One region of the Geobacillus sp. Sah69 genome, then DNA from elsewhere that is predicted to be linked to it. Evidence: predicted binding sites of a transcription regulator. Region 1 holds the regulator's gene; the other holds the start of a gene.
What was found. The regulator NrdR, encoded in region 1, represses ribonucleotide reductase genes. The targets are predictions, from matches to a motif close to AACACNATATATNGTGTT.
Positions count from the first base shown of each region.

Region 2: the regulator NrdR is predicted to act here: its motif matches at 1,426-1,443, upstream of AP057_RS02710 (vitamin B12-dependent ribonucleotide reductase).

Region 1 covers NZ_LLKS01000039.1:34,080-40,502, forward strand. The annotation lists partial or broken gene AP057_RS18160 (glyceraldehyde 3-phosphate dehydrogenase NAD-binding domain-containing protein) at 1-589, shown strand, start outside; gene speD (adenosylmethionine decarboxylase) at 889-1,263, shown strand; gene AP057_RS10035 (hypothetical protein) at 1,389-1,787, shown strand; gene nrdR (transcriptional regulator NrdR) at 1,855-2,316, shown strand; partial or broken gene AP057_RS10045 (replication initiation and membrane attachment family protein) at 2,422-3,813, shown strand; gene dnaI (primosomal protein DnaI) at 3,825-4,757, shown strand; gene ytxC (putative sporulation protein YtxC) at 5,044-5,919, shown strand; gene thrS (threonine--tRNA ligase) at 6,241-6,423, shown strand, end outside.
Region 2 covers NZ_LLKS01000019.1:166,620-173,042, reverse strand. The annotation lists gene AP057_RS02710 (vitamin B12-dependent ribonucleotide reductase) at 1-1,332, opposite strand, end outside; gene AP057_RS02705 (biotin/lipoate A/B protein ligase family protein) at 1,585-2,421, opposite strand; gene AP057_RS02700 (rhodanese-like domain-containing protein) at 2,631-3,005, shown strand; gene AP057_RS02695 (ROK family protein) at 3,062-4,249, opposite strand; gene gcvPB (aminomethyl-transferring glycine dehydrogenase subunit GcvPB) at 4,432-5,898, opposite strand; gene gcvPA (aminomethyl-transferring glycine dehydrogenase subunit GcvPA) at 5,891-6,423, opposite strand, start outside.

The sequences.
Region 1 (6,423 bases):
TCCTACTTCTAAACGTGAAGGTGCGCCAGCACCAGTGAAAGTGGGAGATGAATTTCGGTTGGCGTTAGCCAACGAATATGATAGAATATGGCTAGAACGGACACCTTCGGAACGAAGGGAAGCGTAAAGGGTTCTTGTGTGTGGCTTACCGTTCAGCGAACACACACAAGTCGCTTGAAGCCCCCACCTCTAAGCGAAGTGTAGGTGGTGGGTAGTTCACAAGGAAAGCTTCATGGCATGGCGTTGCGCGTTCCGACGCCGAACGTGTCGCTTGTCGATTTGGTCGTTGACGTCAAGCGGGATGTGACGGTCGAGGAAGTGAACGAAGCTCTTCTCCGCGCAGCCAATGGTCCGCTGAAAGGCATTTTGGATTTCACGATGGAGCCGCTTGTGTCGATCGATTTCAACACGAACCCGCATGAACCCGCATTCGGCGATCATTGACGGTTTGTCGACAATGGTGATTGACGGCCGGAAAGTGAAAGTGCTCGCCTGGTACGACAACGAGTGGGGCTATTCGTGCCGCGTCGTCGACTTGGCCAGCCTTGTCGCCGCCAAAATGAATGAGCGTCTTCATGTGAGCGCTTAAGCAGTTTTTCTTCCAATCTCGCAATCGTGAAAAGATGCGCAAAGCGTCCGATCCGCCCGTGTGGCGGTGTGGGCGCTTTTTCCTTTTGGCATGCGAAAAATTAAAAAAGCCTGTTGCAAAAACCCCCTAAACAAAGTATACTATGTTTCGTGAACTTCTTAACGGCAAAGGTAATGTGACTACTTAAAGGGTTAGGACCTCTTAGGACTAACTTTCCCCCGTGGTAGTTATACATGCCATTTTGCAACCTACAAATCTGTTTTTTATTTGAGAAAATTGGTTAAAAGGGGGACTTTCGCATGGATACGATGGGTCGTCACGTTATCTCGGAACTTTGGGGATGCGACTTTGACAAACTGAACGATATGGACTTTATTGAAAAAACGTTTGTAGACGCCGCATTAAAATCGGGAGCGGAAATTCGCGAAGTCGCGTTCCATAAATTCGCTCCGCAAGGCGTAAGCGGGGTCGTCATTATTTCCGAATCCCATTTAACGATTCATACGTTTCCGGAACACGGCTATGCCAGCATTGATGTGTATACATGCGGCCATTTAGACCCGACCATCGCCGCGGATTACATCGCCGAAAAGCTTGGCGCGCAAACGCGGGAAACGATTGAGCTGCCGCGCGGCATGCGCCCGATTGAAGTGAAAAAGGCGCACGCGCTGTAATTCCATAACAACGGAAGCAAAAGGAGCGTAAACAGGACGCTCCTTTTTTTACGCTTTCGGCGGTGCCATGGCGGCCAAAATCATGGTATGATGGTGAAAAAAAGAACGATTAGGGAGACGTGGCTATGAGCATGTGGAAAAAGTTGAAGTATGCGTTGACGAACCATTGCGAAACGCGGGAAAACCATGAGGACGCCGAGCTCCGGAGCCATTACTACAAAGCGGCCCACCGCGCTGTCATCGACGCGGTGAAAGAGCTGCTCGCTTCGCTGCCTGACGCCGAGCTGCTTTCCGTTTCCGAAGAGCGCGGCGAGCTTTGCGCCCAAACGCGGCGCGGCCCCAAGCTGTTTATCGTCGCCACCGTCATTTCCGTCCGCCCGTTTGAAACGGCGGTGGACTTTTCGGTGACGACCGAGACAAAGTTCTTGCCGTTTGATTTTGGCCGCAGCCGGGCGGTCATCCTTGAGTTATACCGGAAGCTTGACGGCCGCCTGCCGTATATCGGTTCTGGCCTCAATAGCTGACTATGGCTTGTCTGCCATCTGCCATTCCGGTATGATAGAAGATAAGAAGAGGAACGGAGTGGATGTTATGCGATGTCCGTCATGCCATCACCAAGGCACGCGCGTGCTTGACTCGCGCCCGGCCGAAGAAGGCCGCTCGATTCGCCGCCGGCGCGAGTGCGAACAATGCCACTATCGATTTACGACGTTTGAGCGGGTCGAGGAACCGCCGCTGATTGTCGTCAAAAAAGAAGGGACGCGCGAGGAGTTCAGCCGGGAAAAAATTTTGCGCGGTTTGATCAAAGCGTGTGAAAAACGGCCGGTGGCGCTTGAGCAATTGGAAAAAGTGACGCAGGAAATCGAGCGCGAGCTGCGCAGCCAAGGCGTATCGGAAGTAAAAAGCGAAACGATCGGCGAAATGGTCATGGAGCGGCTGTCGCGCATCGATGAGGTGGCCTATGTCCGCTTCGCTTCCGTCTATCGGCAGTTTAAAGATATCAACGTATTTATCGAAGAGCTAAAAGAGCTGATTAAAAAAGGACAACGGTAAAAGGGCTCGGGCGGGAATGCGGCAGGCCCTTTTTTCAGCTTATTTTTCGGCCGGGAAGGCGAGAGGTGGATGGAAACGAATATGGCAGAATGGAAGGTCGGAGCGATGCCACACCATTGGAAAGAGTTGTTGGCCGTTGATCGGTATATGGTGCAAAGCCGCACTGCGCTGCACGATGCGGACCGAAAAGTGTTGACTATGCTGTATCAGCCGCTGATCGGCCATCGTGCGCTCGCCTTATATATGACGCTTTGGGGGGAGCTCGAGCTGCTTGGCGGCCGGGAAGCGACCCACCATCGGCTTATGGCGCTCATGCAGTGCGGTCTGCCGGACATTTACAGCGAGCGGCTGAAGCTCGAAGGCATCGGGCTGCTGAATACGTACGTCCACGCCCCCGAGGCGGAAGAGCCGAAGCAGTTTGTGTATGAGCTGCGCCCGCCGCTGGCGCCGGATCAATTTTTCCGCGACGAAATGCTCGGCGTCTTTTTGTACCGGCAAGTCGGCCGTCATATGTTTGCCCAGCTGAATGACTGTTTTGCCTGCCCGGTTGTGGATGAGACAAAGTTCACCCGGGTGACGCGCGCGTTTTCGGACGTATTTTCGTCCGTTCATGCTGAACAAATCGTCGCGGGATTCAATGAAGAGGCCGGGCGCGAGCTCGAGCCGCCGGATGGAAAAGTGCACATGGGGCGGGACGAGGCGTCGTATGCGCTCGATGACGGCGTGTTTGATTTTGAGCTGTTTTTTGCCGGCTTGTCGAAACAGATGGTGCCGCGCCGGGCCGTAACCGCGAAAGTGAAAGAAGCGATCAAAAAGTTGGCATTTTTGTACGGCATCCCGCCGCTGGAAATGCAAAAAATTGTRRTRMMRGRKAMCGAWSCGGCATACGAGATTGACATTGACGCCCTGCGCCGGGCGGCCCGGGAGTGGTATGAGATCGAGCACGGCGGCGCCGCCCCGCGCCTTGTCGAACGGGTGCAGCCGCTCGCTTACCGGACGATGGAATACATCGAGCCACGCACAAAAGAGGAGGCGTTGATGAAGCAGCTCGAGACGATCTCCCCGCGCCAGCTTCTGAAGGAAATTTCCGGGGGAGCGGAGCCGTCGCTCGCCGATTTGCAATTGATCGAAGATATTATGTTTCAACAGCAGCTTCTTCCGGGCGTCGTCAATGTGCTGATTTATTACGTCATGCTGCGGACGAATATGAAACTATCGAAAAAATATGTCGAGAAAATCGCCAGCCATTGGGCGCGCAAAAAGGTGCGCACCGTCAAAGAGGCGATGGAGCTGGCTAAAGAGGAAGCAAAGACGTACCAAAACTGGGCGAATGAAAAAGAAAAAGGGACGCGGACAGTGCGCAAAGTCGTGCGCACCGAAATCGTCCCCGACTGGCTGAACATGGATTACAGCCAGCCGGATGATGACGACTTTGATGTGGAACAGGCGCGCAAAGAGCTCGAGGAACGGCTGAAAAAATACCGTGATGGATCGTAGGTGTAAAGGCGATGGAACGAGTAAATCAACTGTTGCAGCGGCTGTTCGGAAACGAAGGGTTCCGGCGGCGCTATGAACAAATGCGGCGCTATATTTTGACGCATCCGGACGTGCAGCCGTTTTTGCAGGCGCACGAGCAGCAGCTGTCGCGCGATGCGGTGGACCGAAGTTTAATGAAGCTGTACGAATTTATCGAGCAACATGGCCATTGCCGCCAGTGCCCAGGGCTCGAGCAATGCCCAAATATGTTGCCGGGGTATCATCCGAACTTGGTGGTCGCCGGCGGGCGAATTGACGTTGAATACGACCGCTGCCCGAAAAAAGTGCAAGATGATGAACGGAGAAGGCAGGAAGCGCTCATTCAAAGCATGTTCGTGCCGCGGGAAATTTTGCAAGCTTCGCTGTCGGATGTGGATCTTAGCGACGATGGGCGCATTAAAGCCATCCAGTTTGCAGAGAAGTTCGTGACGGAGTACGAGCCGGGGAAAAAAATGAAAGGATTGTACTTGTACGGGTCGTTCGGCGTCGGCAAAACGTATTTGCTCGGGGCGATCGCCAATGAACTGGCGAAACGGAACATTCCGTCGCTCATCGTCTATGTGCCGGAGCTGTTTCGCGAGCTGAAGCATTCATTGCAAGATCAGACGATGAACGAAAAGCTCGATTATGTGAAAAAAGTGCCGGTGCTCATGCTCGATGACCTTGGAGCGGAGGCGATGTCGAGCTGGGTGCGCGACGATGTGCTCGGCCCAATTTTGCAATACCGGATGTTTGAAAATTTGCCGACCTTTTTCACCTCCAACTTTGATATGAAGCAACTCGCCCACCATTTGACGTATTCGCAGCGCGGCGAGGAAGAAAAAGTGAAAGCCGCCCGCATTATGGAGCGGATCCGCTCACTCGCGCACCCGGTTGAAATTACCGGGCCAAACCGCCGCGAATGATGGATAAGCGGTCAAACGGCGCGCTTAAGGCGTCCCCTGACGCAAGGGGGCGCCGTTTTTCTGCGCTGGGGCGGAAAGGATGCATTCTCCGCCAGCCGCCAAGGAGCGGAGCATCTTGGCGAATGAACCCGTTGCGAATGTCTGTGCGCTCCGTCCGCCGCAGCCGCCGAGCGGCGCATCCCTGTAGGCGGGAAACGTTGGACGTTTTGCGCTTTTTTAGTCTAAACAGCTGATTGTCCCCATATATATAAACCAAGTGTTGATCTCGGAGAAGGGGGGACAGCGGGTGATCGAAATCCATTTTGACAAGGCAAGCGAGGCGGAGAAACTGTTTTGGCTGCTGAATGAACGGAAACGGGATGCCTGTCCGCTGTTTCACGCCGCTTACGACGGAAACAAGATCGTGGCGGTTTACATATACGGCGATGAGAAGCACGTGCTCGAGACGTATATCATACCAGCCATGACTGCATTTGTGCAGTCTGTCCTCGAAGACCGGCTGTTGTTGTCGATCATTTCCGGTGTCTTTTATTTTCGCGACCGCGAGGAACAGCAGCAAATTTTGGCGCTCGCCCATTCGTTTTTGGACGGTGAACGGCGCGATTATCAGAAAGGGGCGGAGTTTGCTGCTTCGCGCATGGCGCTGCTGCGCGAGGCGTGCGCTTCGTTTTTGCGCGACGGGCTGTCCTTCTCGTTTTCGTCGTTTGTCACCTTTCGGCTGAAGCCGTACATCGAGCGGCTTGAACATTATGTCGGGCTCGCGATTGACGAGTACAAATTGGAGCAAGAGTATCAAACTTTCGTGCAAATGCTGCGCGAATGCCTGGTTGGCCGGACGCCGCAATGGCCGCGCCTGTATTTGGTGCACGACCCGCCGCACTTCGTGTTTTACGACCGCCACCGCCGCGAGCTGTCGGCGGCGGAAGTGAAACGGCTGATCGACCGCCATCTCGTCGTCAGCCAGCCGATGTATATCGATTCTTCGGTGCTCGCGCCGCTTGTCTCGCTTGCTCCGGCGGAAATTGAGCTGTATACCGACCACCCGGATGACGGCATGGTGCAGACGCTGCAAAACGTGTTTCAAGAGCGGCTTCGCCTCCGCCGCCGCGCTGATTTTTCCCGCTTGTTTGTCGCCAGCGCCGGAAATGGGGAAGAATCTTGATTTTTCTTTTCGGTTCCGCTATAATATCGTACATAAATAACCGCATAGACAAGCGATGACGAGGATATGGGTGCATTTTTACGGTTTCCAGAGAGGGAAGGCGGCGGCTGGAACCTTCCTAACACGAAAAATGCGCTTACCCCCTCAGAGCTGTGGCAGCGAACGGAGCGCCCAGTAGTTGCCGCCGGTGGCTAGCCGTTATTGTTGTTGAGCCATGGCGTTGTGTTGCCATGGGAAGAAGGGTGGAACCACGACGAAAACTCGTCCCTTTTGAGGGAGGAGTTTTTTTCTTTTTTAATTATGACAAAGGAGTGATTGCCGATGCCAGACATGATTCGCATCACGTTCCCGGACGGAGCGCAAAAGGAGTTTGCGAGCGGGACATCGACCGAAGACATCGCCGCGTCGATCAGTCCGGGGCTGAAGAAAAAAGCGATCGCCGGGAAACTGAACGGCCGGTTCGTCGATTTGCGCACGCCGCTTCATGAGGACGGCGAGCTGGTG
Region 2 (6,423 bases), on a different contig from region 1:
ACAAATGTTGATCAACTTCCAAAGCTCGCGGGCGCGGATTTTCCGGTAGACGCGGACGCGGTAGCCCATTTGTTCCCATTCGCGCACATCGCCGACTTCATGCCATTTTTCATTGTAAATGCGCATTTCTTCTTCAGAATACGTTTCTACGTCCGGGAAGCGCAACGCGTATTCTTCGTCCTTTTCGACCGCTTCCATGAATTCTTTCGTCAAGCAGACGGAAATGTTCGCACCGGTCAAAAAGTCCGGGTTGTGCACCGTGTATGTACCGCCGGTGCGCAGTTTTTCTTCGGCATCTTTGATAATTTCCTCTGTGAAGCCGCCGTAGTCAGGCGCGTTTTTGTACCGGACGATCGCTTCGTACATCGTCCGCTCCCGCTCGGTGAGCGGCGTGAATTTCAGTTTGTCGCGCGCTGCTTTTTTGATGCCCTCGTCTTCCATATTTTCAAGCAGGTAGCGCAAAATGCGCGGGTTTTGCATTTTCGAGACGATGAATTCGATAATGTCCGGGTGCCAGTCGGCCAGCATAATCATTTGGGCGCCGCGGCGGGAGCCACCTTGCTCAACAAGGTGGGTCAGCTTCGCAATGTCGTCAAGCCATGAGACCGACCCGGACGATTTGCCGTTCACCCCGCGCGCAAGCGTATGGCGCGGCCGCAATGTCGAGCCGTTCGTCCCAACGCCGCCGCCGCGGCTCATAATTTCCATCACCTGCTTCCGATGTTCGGAAATGCCTTCGCGCGAATCTTTCACAAACGGCATCACATAGCAGTTGAAATACGTCACTTCCTTGCCTGAACCCGCCCCGTACAACACGCGGCCGGCCGGAACAAAATTCAAGCTGGCGAGCTCTTGATAAAACTTTTCGAACCACTCTTTCCGCTTTTCTTCGGTCTTTTCCACCGCCGCCAGCCCGGTCGCATTGCGCTTGGCGATTTGCTCATAGAAAATCTCGAGCGGCTTGTCGATAATGTCGAGCGATCGAAGGACAATGCCGGTTTCCGCCTCCTCGCCTTCGAGCACGTGCCGGTATTCGTCTTCAATCAACACGCGCGCTTTTTTCGCCTCCCAGTCAATATCGACGATAAAACCGAGACCGCGGGCTGGGAATTTCGGGTCCTCCTTGATCGTCAACACAACGAAATCGCCCGGTGTGAGCGTCAGCTTTTCCGTATCCTTAAACGAATAACGGTCCAACATGACCAAACGGGATACGCCTTTATGGGTGATGTGCATATCCGGCGTAATCGGATGCACTTGCGGAAATAGGCGGATATCCTCGTTCAGCTTGTCAATATTGATTTTCATTTTTTCGGACGACGCCACCGTCATTCTCCTATCTCTCCTCTTTTATATAATTATATAATCTCTCATGTTTTTGCCAATGTTGCCCTGTCTTCTCTACCTTACCATATCAAACAGAAAAAAACAATATATAGTATGATTTTTACGAAAATCATACTATATATTGTTATTTAGAACAAATCATTTCGTTTTTGTCAAGCAAAAAAAGACAAAAAACGGCGAAAAACGGACCAGCCATGCCGTTTTTGCCAAAACAGGAGCGATGTTCCATATTGCCGCCTAACGCTTAAAGTTCCATTCATCGCTTTCGTATTTCGTCCGCGCCAGCTCTTCAACGTACGCCAACTCTTCGGCGGTGAGCGTGTACGGTTCCAATACGATGTTCAATCCTTTTTTAAATCCTTTGTAAAACGCCTCTTTCGCTTCCTCGATCGTCACCGTGCGGCTCGTCAACTCATTGATCGCGACGGCTTTCTTTTTAAAATCGCGCTGCAGACGCTCTTTCACCCGCTCGTTTGGATATTTAAACAAGCTGAACAGCAAGTCTTCGTCCAAATCGAGCAAAATCGAACCATGCTGCAAAATGACGCCTTTTTGCCGCGTTTGCGCACTGCCGGCGATTTTCCGCCCCTCAACGACAAGTTCGTACCACGACGGTGCGTCAAAGCAAACAGCCGAGCGCGGGCTGCGCAAATCCGCTTTTTCTTCTTCTGTTTTCGGCACGGCGAAATACGCGTCAAGCCCAAGGAAGCGAAATCCTTCCAAAATGCCCTGGGAGATGACGCGGTATGCTTCTGTCACCGTCTTCGGCATCGCCGGGTGCGACTCGGAGACGATGACGCTGTATGTCAATTCTTTATCGTGCAGGACGCCGCGCCCGCCGGTCGGCCGACGGACAAAGCCGAGGCCGTGCCGTTTGACCGCGTCTAAATCAATTTCTTTCTCCACTTTTTGAAAATAGCCGATCGACAACGTCGGCGGATTCCAGCCGTAAAAGCGGATCGTCGGCGGAATTTTTCCTTCGCTGTGCCAATCGAGAAGCGCCTCATCGAGCGCCATATTGAACGCCGGCGGGCAATAGCCGGAATCGATAAAGCGCCATACTTCTTTTGCCATCGTTCCACCTTCTCTATTGTTCCATACTCTAAACGCTGCGGCGGCTTGTCCACCACCGCCAAGGGGCGGGACGCTTTTGGCCGCCTTTATTAGTTTAGCAAACAACGCCGGTGAAGGAAAGAAAAATGGCATTGCGAAAACCTCTTTGCTTCCCGGCGGCGACTTTATATAATAGGAAATAGCAGACGAAGCGAAAGGAGGCATGACGGGTGGAAGCATTGCTCATTATTCTCGGCGCAATCATCGTGTATTCCGTCATTACGTACTTCTGGCAGAAGAGAATTGTCAAAGCATTGACAGAGGAAGAGTTCCGCGCCGGTTATCGAAAAGCGCAACTCGTCGACGTCCGCGAACCGGACGAGTTTGCGGCTGGACATATTTTAGGGGCGCGCAACATCCCGCTGACCCAACTGCGCATGCGCATGAAAGAATTGCGCAAAGACCAGCCGATTTATTTATATTGCCAAAACGGACTGCGCAGCGGGCGAGCCGCGCAAATGCTTTACCGGAAAGGGTATCGCGATTTGTACCATTTAAAAGGCGGATTTAAAACGTGGACCGGGAAAGTGAAGAAAAAAGCGTAGCCCGTTAACCAAAAAGGCGCTCTGCCCAAACAGGCAGGCGCCTCTTTTCGCATGCGCTAGACCGCCGCAAATTCCGGCGGCAGGACGACCGCCTCAAGCACCGAAGCAGCCGCGCCGATGGCGCAGCTTTTCTCTTTCAGCTTGGAGGAGATGATGGACGGCTCGCTTTCTTTTTTGACGAGAATTCGCTTTCTCACTTCTTGGCGCGCCGGACCGATCACATACTCGCCCGCTTGGGCCAGCGGGCCGCCGATAATGATCGCCTCCGGATTGTACGCGTAGATCACCTGCAACAGTCCGATGCCGAGATAACGCCCCGTTTCCGCCAAAATGCGCGCCAGCTGTTCATCGCTTTCTGCTGCCAACGCCATCGCAGCGATGGAAAAGCGTTCATCGAGCCATTCGGAACGCCCTTCTTCAGCCAAACGGCGCTCAATGTATTTTTCCGACGCATACATTTCCCAGCAGCCGATGTTGCCGCAGCTGCAGCGAATGCCGTTGACATCGATCGTATGATGACCGATTTCACCAGCTAGGCCGCTGACACCCCGATAGAGCTGATGGTGAAGAACGACGCCGGCGCCAATGCCGATTCCGGCGCTGATGTAAACAAAGTGGGCGAACTCGTTGCCGGCGCCGAACCATTTTTCGCCAAGCGCCGCCAGTTTCGCCTCGTTTTCCACAATAACCGGATATTGCGGCCATCGCTTTTGCAAGGCCGATGCCAACGCCACATCGCCCAAACGCAAGTTCGGCGCAAAAATCACCGTCCCGCTTTCCGTATGGACAACGCCCGGCACCCCGATGCCGATTCCCATCACACCGTACGGCGTCGCCGGCGCCCGGCGGATGGCCGCCTCGATGAGCTCCATCATTTCGCCGATGATCGCCTCCTGCCCTTCAGACGGGCGGAACGAACGCCGTTGCTCCCAAAGAATGTCCGCGTTTAAATTGGTCAACACGGCATACAAATAGTTCACCCCCAGCTCAACGCCGATAAGCGAGCCGGCGTCGGCGTTGAAGCGAAGCATGAGCGGCCGGCGCCCGCCGGTTGACTCGCCGATTCCGCTTTCATGGACGAAATGCTCGGCGATCAGCTCATCGACGAGCGCTGAAACCGTCGCTTTATTCAGTCCGGTCGTTTTCGCAATATCGGCGCGTGAAATCGGGTGTTGGTCGCGGATCAATTTCAGGACGAGCTGTTTATTCATTTTTTTGACAAGAGTGATGTTCCCTGTCCTCATGTTTTCGGTCATCCTTTTCGTCATGACTTTTAGTATGCACCGCGAATGATGGATCAGCCATTGTTATTAGTTTATATAATAAACTAACTAGACTTTTCTGTCAATGCCGCCATAACAATGCAGCTGTCCCCAAACGAAACGGCCCGCCCACTGTCGGGCGAGCCGTTTGTCGGTATCACGGATCAGTTTGTCGGCTTTTGATAGCGCAAAATCGGCTTGCGCGCTGCGGTCGTTTCATCAAGCCGCTTGACGACCGTCGTATGCGGCGCTTCTTGAACGATTTCCGGAGTTTCTTCCGCTTCCTTGGCAATTTGAATCATCGCATCGATGAACGCATCAAGCGTTTCTTTTGACTCCGTCTCGGTCGGCTCAATCATCATGCACTCTTCGACGATGAGCGGGAAGTAAATGGTCGGCGGATGGAAGCCGAAATCAAGCAGCCGTTTCGCAATGTCAAGCGTTCTGACGCCAAGTTTCTTTTGCCGCTTGCCGGATAAGACAAACTCATGCTTGCAATGGCGGTCATACGGCAAATCGTAATACTCGGCAAGACGGCGCATCATATAGTTGGCGTTTAAAACGGCGTATTCGCTCACCGCTTTCAAACCGTCCGACCCCATCGAGCGGATGTACGTGTACGCCCGGACGTTGATGCCGAAATTGCCGTAAAACGGCTTGACGCGGCCGATTGACTGTGGACGGTCGTAGTCAAGGTAGCAACGGCCGTTTTCCCCTTTGGCGATGACCGGTTTCGGCAAAAACGGCACAAGGTCAGCTTTCACCCCGACCGGGCCCGATCCTGGCCCTCCGCCGCCGTGCGGGCCGGTGAACGTTTTATGCAAGTTCAAATGGACGACGTCAAAGCCCATATCGCCGGGGCGCGCCTTGCCGAGGATGGCGTTTAAGTTCGCGCCGTCATAGTACAGCTTGCCGCCCGCTGCATGGACGATTTCCGCCATTTCGACGATTTGCTCTTCAAACAGCCCGAGCGTGTTCGGGTTCGTGAGCATGAGCGCCGCTGTGTCAGGGCCGACGACGCGCCGCAAATCCTCCAAATCAACAAGGCCGGCGGCAGTCGATTTGACCGTCACTGTCTCAAACCCCGCAACGGTTGCCGACGCCGGATTCGTACCGTGCGCCGAATCCGGGACGATTACCTTCGTCCGGTTGAAATCGCCGTTGGCCTCATGGTAAGCGCGGATCATCATGAGCCCGGTCCACTCGCCATGGGCGCCGGCGGCCGGCTGCAAGGTGACCGCATCCATGCCCGTGATTTCTTTTAAATGCTCCTGCAAGTCGTACATCAACTCAAGCGCCCCTTGCACCGTTTCTTCCGGCTGCAGCGGGTGGATGTGGGCAAACCCGGCGAGACGGGCGACGTTTTCATTGATTTTCGGATTGTATTTCATCGTGCACGATCCAAGCGGGTAAAACCCGGAATCAACGCCGTGGTTTCGCTTGGAAAGCGCCGTGTAATGGCGCATCAAATCGAGCTCCGATACTTCCGGCAGCTCCGGTTCTTCAGAACGCAAATAATCGGGCGGCACAAGCTCGCTGACATCGACAGCCGGAACATCGAGCGCCGGCAGGCTGTAGGCGATCCGTCCCGGCTTGCTTCGTTCGAAAATAAGCGGTTGATCGTTATGCATGGCAATCCCCCAATTCATTGACGAACCGATCGATTTCTTCTTTCGTGCGCAGTTCGGTGACAGCAACAAGCATATGATTGGAAAGTTCCGGATAATCACCGCCAAGGTCGTAGCCGCCGATGATCCCCTTTTCGAGCAGGCGGGCGTTCACCTCAGAAACCGGACGGTTGAGCCGGATGACGAATTCATTGAAAAATGGACCGGCAAACGGCGACACAACCCCGTGCTGTTCGAATGCCTGTTTCGCATAATGCGCCTTTTGCATGTTCATCGTCGCCATCTCTTTTACGCCCCGTTTTCCGAGCGCCGAGAGCGCCACCGAGGCGGCGAGGGCATTCAGCGCCTGGTTCGAGCAAATATTGGATGTCGCTTTATCGCGGCGGATATGCTGCTCGCGCGCCTGCAGCGTCAACACAAACCCGCGGCGCCCGTCTTCATCTTTCGTTTGCCCGACGAGCCGGCCTGGAATTTTCCGCATCAGCGGCGCTTTGACAGCGAAATACCCGCAATGTGGGCCGCCGAACT